2 regions of the Enterobacter sp. fkY84-1 genome follow, and region 1 is predicted to be linked to the other one. Evidence: predicted binding sites of a transcription regulator. Region 1 holds the regulator's gene; the other holds the start of a gene.
What was found. The regulator CRP, encoded in region 1, controls carbon source genes, mostly activating them, when cyclic AMP is high. The targets are predictions, from matches to a motif close to ATGTGANNNNNNTCACAT.

Region 2: the regulator CRP is predicted to act here: its motif matches at 4,022-4,039, upstream of ACEPLT_RS15935 (YfcZ/YiiS family protein).

The regions. Positions count from the first base shown of each region.
Region 1 is NZ_CP169393.1:4,311,727-4,319,010, reverse strand. Features, by position in the region: gene argD (bifunctional acetylornithine/succinyldiaminopimelate transaminase) at 1-178, shown strand, start outside; gene ACEPLT_RS20735 (YccS/YhfK family putative transporter) at 175-2,262, opposite strand; gene crp (cAMP-activated global transcriptional regulator CRP) at 2,320-2,952, opposite strand; gene ACEPLT_RS20725 (OsmC family protein) at 3,264-3,668, shown strand; gene ACEPLT_RS20720 (phosphoribulokinase) at 3,753-4,622, opposite strand; gene ACEPLT_RS20715 (YheU family protein) at 4,653-4,871, opposite strand; gene ACEPLT_RS20710 (hydrolase) at 4,868-5,890, opposite strand; gene mdcA (malonate decarboxylase subunit alpha) at 6,119-7,284, shown strand, end outside.
Region 2 is NZ_CP169393.1:3,333,568-3,340,851, forward strand. Features, by position in the region: gene fadJ (fatty acid oxidation complex subunit alpha FadJ) at 1-2,043, opposite strand, end outside; gene fadI (acetyl-CoA C-acyltransferase FadI) at 2,043-3,353, opposite strand; gene ACEPLT_RS15935 (YfcZ/YiiS family protein) at 3,632-3,916, opposite strand; gene fadL (long-chain fatty acid transporter FadL) at 4,289-5,572, shown strand; gene mlaA (phospholipid-binding lipoprotein MlaA) at 5,617-6,369, opposite strand; gene ACEPLT_RS15950 (formate/nitrite transporter family protein) at 6,685-7,284, shown strand, end outside.

The sequences.
Region 1 (7,284 bases):
GCAGTACAAGGGCCGCGCGCGTGATTTCCTGCACGCCGCCGCTCGCGAAGGGGTGATGGTGCTCAACGCCGGGCCGGACGTGATGCGCTTTGCGCCGTCGCTGGTGGTGGAAGACAAAGACATCGAAGACGGCTTAACCCGCTTTGCCGCGGCGGTTGCAAAGATCGTTAAAGGCTAATATTCGGTTCGTTTCAACCGGCGCGTTAACCAAACCCCATGATGCGGACGCTGACGCCATGCCACCGACGAAATGGTGTGCATGGTGTTCAGATGCCCCAGCACGCGCTGCAAGTGTTGCTCAAGGGTGCTCATTGGCCCGTGGGTTAACGTCTCCGGCGCTTCCAGAATATTTAAATCCCCCGACTCGCCCGGTGAGTCATACTCCAGACGCTGCTGGCAGCGCTGCAACGCAATTTCACACGACTGCAGGTAGCGCTGCGCCAGATCCGGCGTCAGCATCGTATGCTCGCGCGCCAGCGTCGTCATGGCGTTAATGTGCTCAACGATAAACTGACTGTGCGTTACCCACAGCTTCATATCGGCCAGATAATGTGAGTTAAAGCCCGGCTCCTGCATCGCCTGGTTGAGCGAGTTGAACAGGGCGTTGTGCGCCTGGTTGACCTTCATGCGCTGATACGCCAGCGGGGAGGGCTGCGGGTCGTCGCTCAGGATGAGGCGAATGGCCTGCTGGTCGGCCTCCAGCGCGTCGTGGGCGTTCTGCCTGAGCAGTCCGCTTTGCCACTGCGGCCAGAGCCAGACCATACCGCCGAAGGCAATCAGGCAGCCGATCAGGGTATCAATCAGCCTGGCGATAATAAACTGTTCGCCGTTCAGCGTAAGCAGCTGCAGGGTGTATACCGCCGTCACCGTAAAGCCCACCATCGCCCAGCCGTAATTTTTGCGGATAATCAGGTAGCTCACCAGCGTGATCGCCAGCATGCCTGCCAGGGTATAGCCTTCCGGCACGTGGAAGTGCAGCGTTACGCCTGCAATGATCAGCCCGGCCATGGTGCCGCCCGCCCGGTGCAGAATACGCACCCGCGTGGCGCCGTAGCCGTTCTGGGTGACGAACAGCACGGTCATTAAGATCCAGTAGGGCTTCGGCAGATGCAGCGCCATGCCCATCAGGCTGGCGATACTGAGCATGACGCTAATTCGTGCGGCATTGCGCAGGGCGGACGATTTGAGAGATAGATAGCTTTTGAGCGCGGGCAACAGGGGAAGCCGTTTTTGTTTATCCGCCATCAGGTCGCGGGAATAAAGCGGGCGCTGGGTGCGTAGCACGCGGGCGATGCGGCTGAAGTGCCAGGCGGCAAACTGGCCGACCGGGTTATCCGGATGCTGACGGGCGATTTTCTCCAGCGCGCCGAGCTGTTTTTCCATGTTAAAGCGCGTGGGATAGCGGTGGTAGAGAATATCGTCAGCCAGCACGCGCAGGCGTGCCGAGACGGTCTGCGCGTTCCAGCGGATCACCGCTTCGGCGTGGCTGCGCTCAACCAGCTTTTGCACCTCCTGCGGGTGGTGCAGGCTAACAGAGATATGCTCCTGCAGATCCAGGCCTACCTGGAAGGTGCGCAGCAGCCGTTTGTACTCGTGGTTCTTGTTGGCGGCGAGCATATGCAGCTGCTGATAGCACTGGCTTATCAGATCCACCACCTTCTGCTGGCGCGTCAGCAGCGGCGGTAAGGCTTTTTCCGGATCGGTATGCTGGGTGAGCAGGGTGTATTTGGCTTCGCAGTATTCCGCCAACTGCACATAGAGCAGGCTCAGGGATTCGCGCAGCGGCTGTTCCCGCCACAGCCAGAACCAGAACCAGTTAAACAGCCCGTACCACAGTGTCCCCAGCGCGTAGATCAGTAGCGGCTCCCACACCGGCATATTCCCGGCGAGGCTCAGCGTGAAGATGGCCGCAATCAGCGAGGCGGGAAGCAGGCGGGCGTGCAGCGAGCTGATTTCCGCCGTGACGCCGAGCGTCATCGCCAGCACCGTCAGGATCAGCGGCAGCGGGATATCCCGGGCCAGTAAAAGCTGTACGGCAAGGCTACAGCCAGCAAACAGGCAGCCGCCCACGATCAGACGTTTGAAAAAGCGCTTATGCGGTGTGTCCAGGCCAGCAATGTTGCAGCAGGCGGGCACGAGGGAAAAGAGCAGGCCTTGCTGAAGGTGTCCGAGGATCAGGCCGATGGCCACGGGTAGACACAACACCAGCGTTTGTCGCAGTGCGTAGTTAACTTCCGGGTGATAGATCAGCCTGCGCCACATGAGGAGTAGAGACAAAAACGGCGTGACACCTTGCGATGGCACGCCGTTTAAGCGGAATTAACGCGTTCCGTAAACCACGATGGTTTTACCGTGGGCGGAGATCAGGTTTTGATCTTCCAGCATTTTCAGGATACGGCCCACTGTTTCACGGGAGCAACCGACGATTTGACCAATTTCCTGACGGGTAATTTTAATTTGCATGCCGTCCGGATGGGTCATGGCGTCCGGCTGTTTCGCCAGGTTCAGCAGAGTTTGTGCGATGCGGCCCGTCACGTCCAGGAAGGCGAGGTTGCCCACTTTCTCTGAGGTGACCTGCAGACGGCGCGCCATCTGGGAAGAGAGACGCATCAGAATGTCAGGGTTAACCTGAATCAGCTGACGGAACTTCTTGTAAGAAATTTCAGCCACTTCACATGCTGTCTTTGCACGAACCCAGGCGCTACGTTCCTGGCCCTCTTCAAACAGGCCCAGTTCACCGATGAAATCGCCCTGGTTCAGATAAGAAAGGATCATCTCTTTCCCTTCTTCATCTTTGATCAGCACTGCCACCGAGCCTTTAACGATGTAATACAACGTTTCCGCTTTTTCACCCTGGTGAATCAGCGTGCTCTTTGATGGGTACTTATGAATGTGGCAATGAGACAAGAACCATTCGAGAGTCGGGTCTGTTTGCGGTTTGCCAAGCACCATGCGCTGTTATCCTCTGTTATAAGCTGTCACCAGAGTCATCAGATGCATCCGGACTCTGGGGTTGCAATCGAATTCTTACCCATACCCTGGGAAGTCGGCTACCGTAACGTTTCGCAGCCAGTAAAGTTTGATGTCCTCTGCATACATGTGTAACGTCAATGTATTACTGTAGCATCCTGAGTGTTTTAGCATAGCTTTCGCCGCGTGTCTCCTGGTGTCTCGCTTCAGCATGATGCAGGTCGCCTTCCATTGCGAGAAATGTAACGCACGCGTAATCTGTCACCAAAAATGCAACGTTGGAGTTTAAGAATATGCAAGCGCGCGTGAAGTGGGTTGAAGGTTTAACGTTCCTGGGCGAGTCCGCGTCAGGACATCAGATTTTGATGGATGGTAACTCCGGCGATAAAGCGCCCAGCCCAATGGAAATGGTGCTGATGGCGGCAGGGGGATGCAGCGCCATTGACGTGGTGTCGATTCTGCAAAAAGGCCGTCATGACGTGACGGATTGTGAGGTCAAACTCACGTCAGAACGCCGCGAAGAGGCGCCACGCCTGTTCACCCACATCAATCTGCACTTTGTGGTCACCGGTAAAGAACTGAAAGACGCGGCGGTTTCACGTGCGGTGGACCTGTCTGCGGAGAAGTACTGCTCTGTGGCGTTAATGCTGGAGAAAGCGGTAAAAATCACCCATTCGTATGAAGTGATCGAGGCTTAATGTTTGGCGGGTGGCGCTTCGCTGACCCGCCCTACAAAAGCACGACCGTAGGCCCGGTAAGCGCAGCGCCACCGGGCAAAAAACTCACGCGATCTGTTTCCCTTCCATCAATCGCTCCACCAGCGGCGTCATGATGAGCTCCATCGCCAGCCCCATTTTTCCGCCCGGTACGACTAATGTATTCATGTGAGAAATAAACGAGCCCTGCAGCATCGCCAGCAGCCAGGGGTAGTCAATGCCTTCGAGATTGCGGAAATGGATCACCACAAAGCTCTCATCCAGGGATGGGATACTTTTGGCCGCGAACGGGTTGGAGGTGTCCACCGTCGGCACGCGCTGGAAGTTGATATGGGTGCGGGAAAACTGCGGCGTCAGGAAGTTGATGTAGTCTTCCATGGAGCGCACCACCGAATCCATCACTGCTTCGCGCGAGTGGCCGCGCTCGCTCATGTCACGCGTCAGCTTCTGGATCCACTCCAGGTTAACGATAGGCACCACGCCAACCAGCAGATCCACGTGGCGCGCCACGTCGTGCTGCGGCGTGACCACGCCGCCGTGTAATCCTTCGTAGAACAGCACGTCGGTAGGTTCCGGCAGGGGCTGCCAGGGGGTAAAGGTGCCAGGCACCTGATTCCAGGGAACGGCTTCATCATAGGTATGCAGATACTTGCGGGACTGCCCTTTACCGCTCTGGCCGTACTCAATAAAGGTTTGTTCCAGCAGGCCGAAGTCATTGGCTTCCGGACCGAAGTAGCTGATGTGTTTACCCAGATCGCGCGCCTTACGGATGGCCATGTCCATCTCCGGGCGCGTGTAGCGGTGAAAGCTGTCGCCTTCGACCTCCGCCGCACGGAGATTCAGCTGGGCGAAAATCTTGCGAAATGCGAGGCTGGTGGTGGTGGTTCCCGCACCACTCGACCCCGTAACGGCAATAACCGGATGTCTGGCAGACATAGCAACTCCCTGACTGAAAAGGGTGGAAGATCAGCCGTGAAACGCGTTGCGGGGCATGATATTGACCGTCTCATGCAGTTCTGACCACACCAGCACCACGTCGCCGCTTTTCAGCTGGCGCTTTACATCGTTGACCTTTTGCTCAAGCGAGCGTTCCTGTTCACCATAATCGGTGCCTTCGCGTAATACAAAGCTTTCAATCAGATTATCGAGCGTTTCGGGAGCCAGATCCTGCCAGGGAATAATCATGTTGCACCGTCCAGATAAGGGGTTAGCCAGTCAGGAATACGCGTCTCAAGCCACATTTTCGGGCGGCGCAGCGTGCCGCCGATAAACCCGACGTGGCCGCCGTGCTCGGTCAACTGATAGTGAACGTTGTCGGGCAGGAATTCCTGAGCGGGAATCGAGTGATGATCCATAAAAGGGTCATCTTTGGCGTGAATGATCAGCGTTGGCTGCGTGATCTTGCTGAGCAGCGGCATGGCGCTGCATTGACGATAATAGTCAATTGCATCGGCGAAGCCGTGAATTTTCGCGGTGATCAGATCGTCGAATTCGCGTATGCGGCGCACTTTTTTCAGCTGGCGCAGGCTTACCGGGAGGGTGTCCGGGTAGGCTTTCAGTTTACGCGCGGCATTGGCCTTCAGCAGGTTGAGCAGGTAGCGCTGATAGACGCGTGAAAAGCCTTTATCCATGTGGTAGCTGCACTGCTCCAGCATGAACGGGGCGGAGACGATGACGGCGGCATCCAGCGGGACGCTTTCCCCTTCTTTAGCTAACAGGCAGGCCAGCATATTTCCGCCCAGCGAGTAGCCTACGGCCGCGGTGGGCACGGTGCCAAAGTTGTCCCGCAGCCAGTGTAAAAACCACGTGCCGTCTTCGGTTTCACCCGAGTGATAGATACGCTTCTGCCGGTTCGGCTCGCCGCTGCAGCCGCGAAAATGCATCACCACGCCGAGCCAGCCGCGCGCTTTGGCCGCCTCAATTAACCCGTGCGCATACGGGCTGTGCAGGCTGCCTTCCAGACCGTGAAAAACCACCAGCCGCGGCTTATGGCGAGCCTGATCCGGCGCTTCGCTCCAGGCGAGATCCAGAAAGTCACCGTCTGGCAGGTCTAGCCGCTGCCAGTGTGGGGTGAATTGCACCTTGCGGCGGATCAGTCGCGGCAGCATGGTCTGCAAATGGCGATTGGCGACGCCGCGCATAGGCACGAACTCAGTGCTGTCTTCGGCGGCAATGTCGAAGCCTGATGGAATGATTTGGGTCATAGGCGCGATGCTGATTCTTGTCGGAAATTAACGATACTTTCCGAATTGTACCCCGTTTAGCCTGGTTTTCCGAAACATGAACTGATCCCGATCACAAATATTTACCTTGATTATTACTCTCAGGCTAATGATTCAGCTCTACGCTTAATTGATGCCTTTCTCACCAGAGCGCACACTCTACTCAACGTTAAGCAAATCAAAATGATTAGCTGAATCAGGAGGTTAATAATGTTATCTGGGCAAACACCCACCCGGCAATGGAACACGCGACGCAGCGAAAAAGCGCGTCGTCTGGCCTCCGTACCGGTGCAGGGCAAGGTACTGCCAACCGGCGATCTCGTCGCCATGCTGGAAAAACTGATCGCGCCAGGCGACAAGGTCGTGCTGGAAGGTAACAACCAGAAGCAGGCCGATTTCCTTTCCCGCTCGCTGGCCGAAGTGAACCCGCAGATCGTCCACGACCTGCATATGATCATGCCGAGCGTTGGCCGTAGCGAACATTTGGATATCTTTGAGAAAGGCATCGCCCGCAAGCTGGATTTCTCCTTCTCCGGGACGCAGAGCCTGCGCATCTCCCAACTGCTGGAGGATGGTCAGCTCGAAATCGGCGCGATTCACACCTACATCGAACTCTACTCCCGTCTCTACGTCGACCTGTCGCCCAACGTGGCGCTGATTGCTGGCTTTAAAGCTGACCGCAAAGGCAACCTCTATACCGGGGCGAGCACCGAAGATACCCCGGCGCTGGTGGAAGCCGCCGCGTTCCATGACGGCATCGTCATCGCGCAGGTGAACGAGCTGGTGGATGACGAGTGTGACCTGCCGCGCGTGGACATTCCGGGTTCGTGGATTGACTTTGTGGTGGTGGCCGATAAGCCGTTCTTTATCGAACCGCTGTTTACCCGCGACCCGCGCCTGATTAAACAGGAACACATCCTGATGGCGATGATGGCCATCAAGGGTATTTATGCGGAACACCAGGTGCAGTCCCTGAACCACGGGATCGGCTTTAACACTGCGGCGATTGAGCTGCTGCTGCCTACCTACGGTGAACAGCTCGGCCTTAAAGGCAAAATCTGTAAACACTGGACGCTGAACCCGCATCCGACGCTGATCCCGGCTATTGAAAGCGGCTGGGTCGAGAGCGTGCACTGCTTCGGCGGCGAGCTGGGGATGGAAGAGTACATCCGCGCGCGTCCGGACGTCTTCTTTACCGGTGCCGACGGCTCCATGCGCTCCAACCGCGCGTTCTGCCAGCTGGCAGGTCAGTACGCGGTGGATATGTTCATCGGCTCTACGCTGCAGGTGGACGGCTACGCCAACTCCTCAACCGTGACCCGTGGTCGTCTGTCCGGCTTCGGCGGTGCGCCAAACATGGGTCACGACCCGCACGG
Region 2 (7,284 bases), 980 kb from region 1:
CAGACGTTGCAAAATGGCAACCACTTCACCCGCGCCGAGTGTATCCATGTAGCGGAACGGGCCGCCAAGGAACGGCGGAAAACCAATACCAAATACCGCGCCGATGTCGCCATCGCGTGCGCTCTTGATCACCTGCTCACCAAAGCAGCGCGCCGCTTCATTGAGCATCATCATCACGCAACGTTCAGCGCACTGAACGGCAGACAGTTTTCCCTGACCGGTGGTCGAAATAAGCCCATAAACCGAAGGGTCGACCTGTTTCTTGCTTTTACGCCCTTTCGCGCCGTAAAGATAGAAACCGCGTTCATTTTTTCTGCCTTTGCGATCGTCCTTCAAAATTGCAGAAACAATGTTTGCAGGCGGGCTAAAACGATCGCCATAAGCTGCCTCCAGCACAGGTATAATTTTAGTGCCGGTGTCTATTCCCACCTCATCCAAAAGTTGGATTGGGCCAACGGGGAAACCAAACTTTACCAGCGCCTCGTCGACGTGCTCGATCTTCTCGCCTTCCGTCAGCAGCCGCATGGCTTCATTAATATAGGGCGCCAGAATACGGTTGACGTAGAAGCCGGCTTTATCTGCGACCACGATCGGCGTTTTACCCTGCTTCTTCGCAAGTTTGACTACCGTGGCGATGGTTTGCGGACTAGTAGTCTCGTGTGGAATAACTTCCACCAGCGGCATTTTTTCTACCGGGCTAAAGAAGTGCAGCCCGATCACCTGCTCCGGACGAGCGGCTTTCGCCGCGATATCGCCAATCGGTAATGACGACGTGTTGGAGGCAAAAATGGTATGCGGGGCGCAATGCTGCTCAATGTCTGCCACCATCTGCTGCTTAAGGGCCAGATCCTCAAACACGGCTTCAATCACCAGATCGCGGTGCACAAAACCGCTGTAATCCGTCGTACCGGAGATCATTGCCAGGGTTTTATCACGCTCGCTTGCCTTGATATGGCGGCGTTTGACCTTTTGATCAAGGTTCTGCCAGCTGTACTGCAGCGCGTGGTTGATTCCCTTAGGGTTAATGTCTTTGATGCGTACCGGCAATTTGCCTTTGCTGGCGGTAACAAAAGCGATACCGCCGCCCATGAGCCCCCCACCCAGTACGCCAATGGCACGCAGAGGCGCAGGCTCCGCCTTGCTGCCGGGATCTTTTTTGACGTCAGTGCTGGCGAAGAAGATGCTGCGCAATGCCTGTGACTGCGGCGTCATCGCCAGTTCGCCAAAGGCTTTGGCCTCCGCGGCATAGCCGCTGCTGCTGCCCTGCGACAGCCCGGTTTCGATCACGTCGAGGATCCGCTTTGCCGCCGGGTAATTGCCTTTGGTTTTTTGTTCGGTCTTTTTGCCCACCATATTGAACAGGAGCGTTCTCCCCAGCGGACCGGCCAGCACGCGCTCGCGAACCGGCAGAGGACGTTTTGCCTGACGCCCTTTCAGCGCAAGCTCAACGGCGGCCTCCAGCAAAATGGACTGCGGCACGACGTCATCGACCAGACCGGCTTTCAGCGCCTGACGGGCACGCAGCTGTTTACCGGTTAAGATCATCTCCAGCGCCGTGCTGACGCCCACCAGCCGCGGCAGACGCTGCGTTCCGCCAGAACCTGGCAGCAGGCCCAGCTGCACTTCCGGCAGGCCCAGAATGGTTTTCGCATCGTCAGTACAGATGCGGCTGTGGCAGGCCAGCGCCAGCTCCAGCCCACCGCCCAGACACGCACCGTGGATCGCTGCGATGACCGGGATTGGGAGACTGTTGATCTCCGACATCACCTGCTGGCCCTGACGCGCCAGCTCTTCGGCTTCCAGCGCGCTTTGCGCCCGGGCAATCATGTTGATATCCGCCCCGGCGATAAAGTTGTCGGGTTTGGCAGAGATAAACACCAGGCCGCGAATGGCTTTGTTCTCGCGGATCTGCTTTAGCATCGCGCGCACCTGAACGCCAAATTCGGCCTTCAGGGTATTCATCTTTTCATCAGGCACATCAATAGTGATAACGGCCACGTTATCGAGGCGAACCGTCAGATTAAATGCAGATGGCATATCCATTATTCAGCCTCCAGAACCATTGCTGCGCCAAGGCCGCCCGCCGCACAGGCGGTAACAAGGCCAAACCCACCGCCACGGCGACGGAGTTCATGTAATGTTTGCGTGATCATCCTCGCCCCTGTAGCGGCAAACGGATGACCGTAGGCGATAGAGCCACCCAGCACGTTGAATTTACTCTGATCCACTTCACCCGTGGCATGCGCGCGGCCCAGCACATCACGTGCGAAACGCTCGCTTGCCAGCAGCTGGACGTTTGCCAGGGTTTGCGCGGCAAACGCTTCGTGCATATCAATCAGGGTTAAATCAGCCAGCGTCAGCCCCGCGCGATCCAGCGCCAGCGGCGTGGACCATGCCGGACCCAACAGCATGTCCTGCCAGACGTCAATGGCGGTGAAGGCGTAGCTGCGTAAATAGCCCAGGGGAGTAATGCCCAGCTCTTTTGCACGGGATTCGGTCATCAGGATCACGGCGGCAGCCCCGTCCGTCAGCGGCGTACTGTTCGCCGCCGTCACGGTGCCGTGCTTGCGGTCAAACGCCGGGCGCAGTTTGGCGTAATCCGCCAGCGTTGACGTGCCACGAATATTGTTATCTTCCGCAAGCGGTTCGCGATAGGGCGGAATATAGGCGGTCAAGACCTCATCGGTCAGCTTGCCTTCCGACCAGGCTTTTGCCGCAAGCTGATGTGAACGATGCGCCAGCGCATCCTGCTGTTCACGAGTAATGCCGTAGGTTTTGGCCATCTGCTCGGCGGTGTCGCCCATGCGCAGGCCGGTGGAGTATTCCGCGACGGCAGGAGGTACAGGCATCAGGTCGCGCAGACGTAAACGCGAGAAGAGTTTGAGTTTCTGACCCGTCGTACGGGCTTTGTTGGCATCCACCAGGATGCGCGCCAGCTTTTTACTGACCCCAATTGGCAGTACCGAAGAGGAGTCCGCTCCCCCCGCTATCCCGGCGCGAATGGTGCCCGCCATCAGGCTTTCGGCGACGTTAGCCACGGCCTGGAAGCTGGTTGCGCAGGCGCGGCTGACGCTGTAGGCATCGGTATGAACATTCATCCCGGTACCGAGGACGATTTCCCGCGCAATGTTGGGGGCTTCAGGCATCTGCACGACCTGGCCGAAGACCAGCTGTTCGATGACCTCCGGCGGAATTTCGCTGCGAGCCAGCATCTCCCCCACTACCATTTTCCCCAGGTCGACGGCCGGTATGCCATGAAACGCCGTTGCCTGACGCGCAAATGGCGTGCGCAATCCACTGACTATGGCAATGCGATCGCCCTGACGGGTAATAAGCGGTAATGCCTGACTCATAACACTCCCCTGTAAAAAAATATTCGCAAACACTAAGTGGTCTGACCTGATAATAGTCTTAACCATTTTTTTACATTCAGCCAATCGGGGAAACGAAAAAGTGCGAGCTAAAACACAGAGAAGAAAAAGAAAATGCCCCTGTATGGCAGGGGCATTTGTGCGGTATGTTGCCGGGTACGCAAGGTAAAAGCAAAACGGTAACCCGTAGGTTACCGTTTTTAATGCTTGCGCCCTCTCCCGTGGGAGAGGGTCGGGGTGAGGGCATCAGGCCGCAGGAATTAACGCAGACCCAGCTGGAAAATCAGCGTTTCAGCTTCGCAGGCAAAAACAAAGTCGATATCCAGCTTCACGCCGCCTTCCACTTCGGTAAAGGTCGACTTGATTTCACACGGCTCGGATTCAACATCACGCGCACGCTTGCTCAGCGCGGCCAGGGTCTCTTCCGCTTCGGCGCGGTTGGTGAACACACGGCTGTAAGACGCGGTGCAATCGGAGTTGTCCATGATGGTGCCAACATCCATACAGCAGCAAACCGGGGTTTCATCAGCACTGCATTTACTCATAGCTCAATTTCCTCTGTATTCGCGCAGCGCGCGAGATAAACACGATGCTGCTATTTTACGCCCCGGCGCGGGCTCTCTCCAGCCGTTAATGGCGCAAAATCGGATAAGTGACCAATATCACACTAAAAAATGATCTAAAACAAAAACCACCCTTTTGGGTGAGTCGCGATGGTCACAATTTTGCCAACCAGATCTCGTTTCACGAAACATGTTTGAAAATATTAATAAACAAACTTGCAACATTCAGGCTGGTCGGACCTATACTCTGGCCACTGGTCTGATTTGTCTGTCATACCTCAGACCCTACACTTCGCGCTCCTGTTACGGTATGTAACAATTATTGAATAAAAATAACTCAATGAGGTTATGGTCATGAGCCAGAAAACCCTGTTCAACAAGACTGCGCTGGCAGTCGCAGTGGCACTCGTCTCCACTTCCGCATGGTCAGCGGGCTTTCAGTTAAACGAATTTTCTTCCTCTGGCCTTGGCCGCGCGTATTCAGGGGAAGGCGCTATTGCTGATGATGCGGGTAACGCAAGTCGTAACCCCGCATTGATCATGATGTTTGATCGTCCGACTTTCTCTGCCGGTGCGGTTTATATCGATCCTGATGTCAACATTTCTGGCAAGTCGCCTTACACGGGTGCGAGCCTTAAAGCGGACAATATTGCCCCAACAGCATGGGTCCCTAACCTGCACTTCGTTTCGCCTATCAATGAACAGTTTGGCTGGGGAGCATCCGTAACCTCTAACTACGGCCTTGCTACCGAGTTCAATAGCAACTACCCGGCTGGTGAATACGGCGGTAAAACAGACCTTACTACGCTGAACCTGAACCTGAGTGGTGCTTATCGCCTGAACGACAACTGGAGCTTTGGTCTGGGCTTTGATGCCGTCTACGCCGATGCCAAAATTGAACGTTACTCCGGGGAGCAAACTGCTCGCCTGCCAAAAAACAGCAATAAAATTGCCAGCCTTGAAGGTGATGAGTGGGGCTATGGCTGGAACGCCGGTATCCTGTACGAGCTGGACAAAAACAACCGTTGGGGCCTGACCTATCGCTCCGAAGTGAAAATTGACTTCGACGGCGATTACAAGAGCGGCATCCTGAAGCCTGTGAACAACGTGGTTCCTGGTGCGGGTACCACCATTCCTTGGGGAACGTCAAACCAGACCGTTCCAGGTTCGCTGTCACTGCATTTGCCAGAAATGTGGGAAGTCTCCGGTTATAACCGCGTTGCACCGCAATGGGCGATCCACTACAGCCTGGCCTATACCAGCTGGAGCCAGTTCCAGGAGCTGAAAGCGACCGGAAGCAATGGTCAAACGCTGTTCTATAAGGACGAAAGCTTCCACGACGCTTATCGTATTGCGTTGGGTACCACCTACTACTACGATAAAAACTGGACTTTCCGCTCCGGTATCGCATTTGACGACAGCCCGGTTCCGGCAGACAAGCGTTCCATTTCCATTCCGGATCAGGACCGCTTCTGGATAAGTGCAGGCGCGACTTATGCGTTCAACGAGAATGCATCTATCGATGCGGGCGTATCTTATATGCACGGTCAGAAAGTGACGTTCCAGGAAGGCCCTTACGAGTTTACCTCTGAAGGTAAAGCCTGGCTGTTCGGTACGAACTTCAACTACGCGTTCTAATCGCACAGGAATTGAAAAAGGTGAGCATTGCTCACCTTTTTTATTTACTCCGAATCGATATCTTTTAGTTCGTTCTCGATCGCCTTCGCGTTTGGATTCTCTTCCGGTTTCAGCTTACCGCCGTTAGCAATAAAGTCATGATTCTGGAAGTACGCTTCTCGCACCATAATATACGGGTCAGAAGACTGGCGCAGTAAGCCATCAGAGTCGAGCAGTTGCGCACGGGTTTCAATCCCTTCCACCGTCCATTTACCCACCGACAGCGGCCAGGTCAGCCACGACAGAACCGGATACAGCGTATCAACCATATCGCCGCCGTCATCACGAAGGGTGAAACTGCCGTAGAACGGTAATTGCATGTACGGACCGTACCCGACGCCATAATGTCCCATTGTGCTGCCGAAACGGTGCGGCTGCTCACGCTGCAGTTTCGGGTTCGCCATGCCTGCGACGTCAATAAAGCCGCCCATCCCCAGAATGGAGTTCAGGAAGAAGCGGGTAAAGTGCACCATCCCTTGATACGGGTCGCCCTGCAGGAAGTAGTTCACCATTACCGCAGGCTCTTCGAGATTGCTGGTAAAATTACTTAACCCGTTACGCGCGGGCTGGGGAACATAATCGCGCCATGCTACTGCCACCGGGCGAACCACATACGGGTCCAGCACGTTGTAGTTGAAGTTATACATGGAGCGGTTAAATCCTTCGAGAGGATCGGAGCGTCCCGTTTGCTCCCCGGAGCTGGCGCAGCCCACAAGCATCGTCGCGCCAAGCGCAAGCGCCGACAGCCGAAGTTTCATAAATATCTCCCTGTTCAGTATGGCTATCGTTGATTGCCATCCGTAACGGAGCCGTTGATGCTCCGTCTGTAAACGTGCAAGCGATTGTAACAGCACGTTTACCGATGTCTATGAGCACAATTACGGGCAGTAATCACCGTGACTCTGATCTCAGCATAGCCTGGCTTTTGGAATTCGTTTCGCTGGCAATTTTATAATGTCTTTGAAAGAGATGTATCACCTTTGTTGTCATTGCCGCCAATTTAAGAGCATCCCCACAGGCATCCCGATAAAAGCCGCTACGCTTAACAGAAAGATCAACCTCCGGGAGCAGATATGAAAGAAGTGGGCGAAGAAAAAATTGGCGAGAGCGATGAGGAACTTGAAATTGAAAGCGAGGAGAAAGCGCGTGGCGAGAAAATAGAAATTGATGAAGATCGCCTCCCTTCCCGCGCGATGGCCATCCATGAGCATATACGCCAGGACGGTGAAAAAGAGATGGAGCGCGATGCCATGGCCCTCTTCTGGTCAGCTATCGCCGCAGGGCTCTCAATGGGCGCGTCTCTGCTCGCCAAAGGGATATTTCATGTTCAGCTGGAAGGTGTGCCGGGCGGTTTTTTACTCGAGAATCTCGGCTATACCTTCGGCTTTGTGATTGTCATCATGGCCCGCCAGCAGCTGTTTACCGAAAACACGGTGACCGCCGTTCTGCCGGTGATGCAAAACCCTACCCTCGGCAACTTCGGTTTATTGATGCGTCTGTGGAGCGTCGTCCTGCTGGGTAATATCATCGGCACGGGCATCGCGGCCTGGGCGTTTGAGTACATGCCGATCTTTGATGAACCCACCCGGGATGCATTTGTAAAAATCGGCATGGATGTGATGAAAAACACCCCGATCGAAATGTTCTCTAATGCCATCATCTCCGGCTGGATC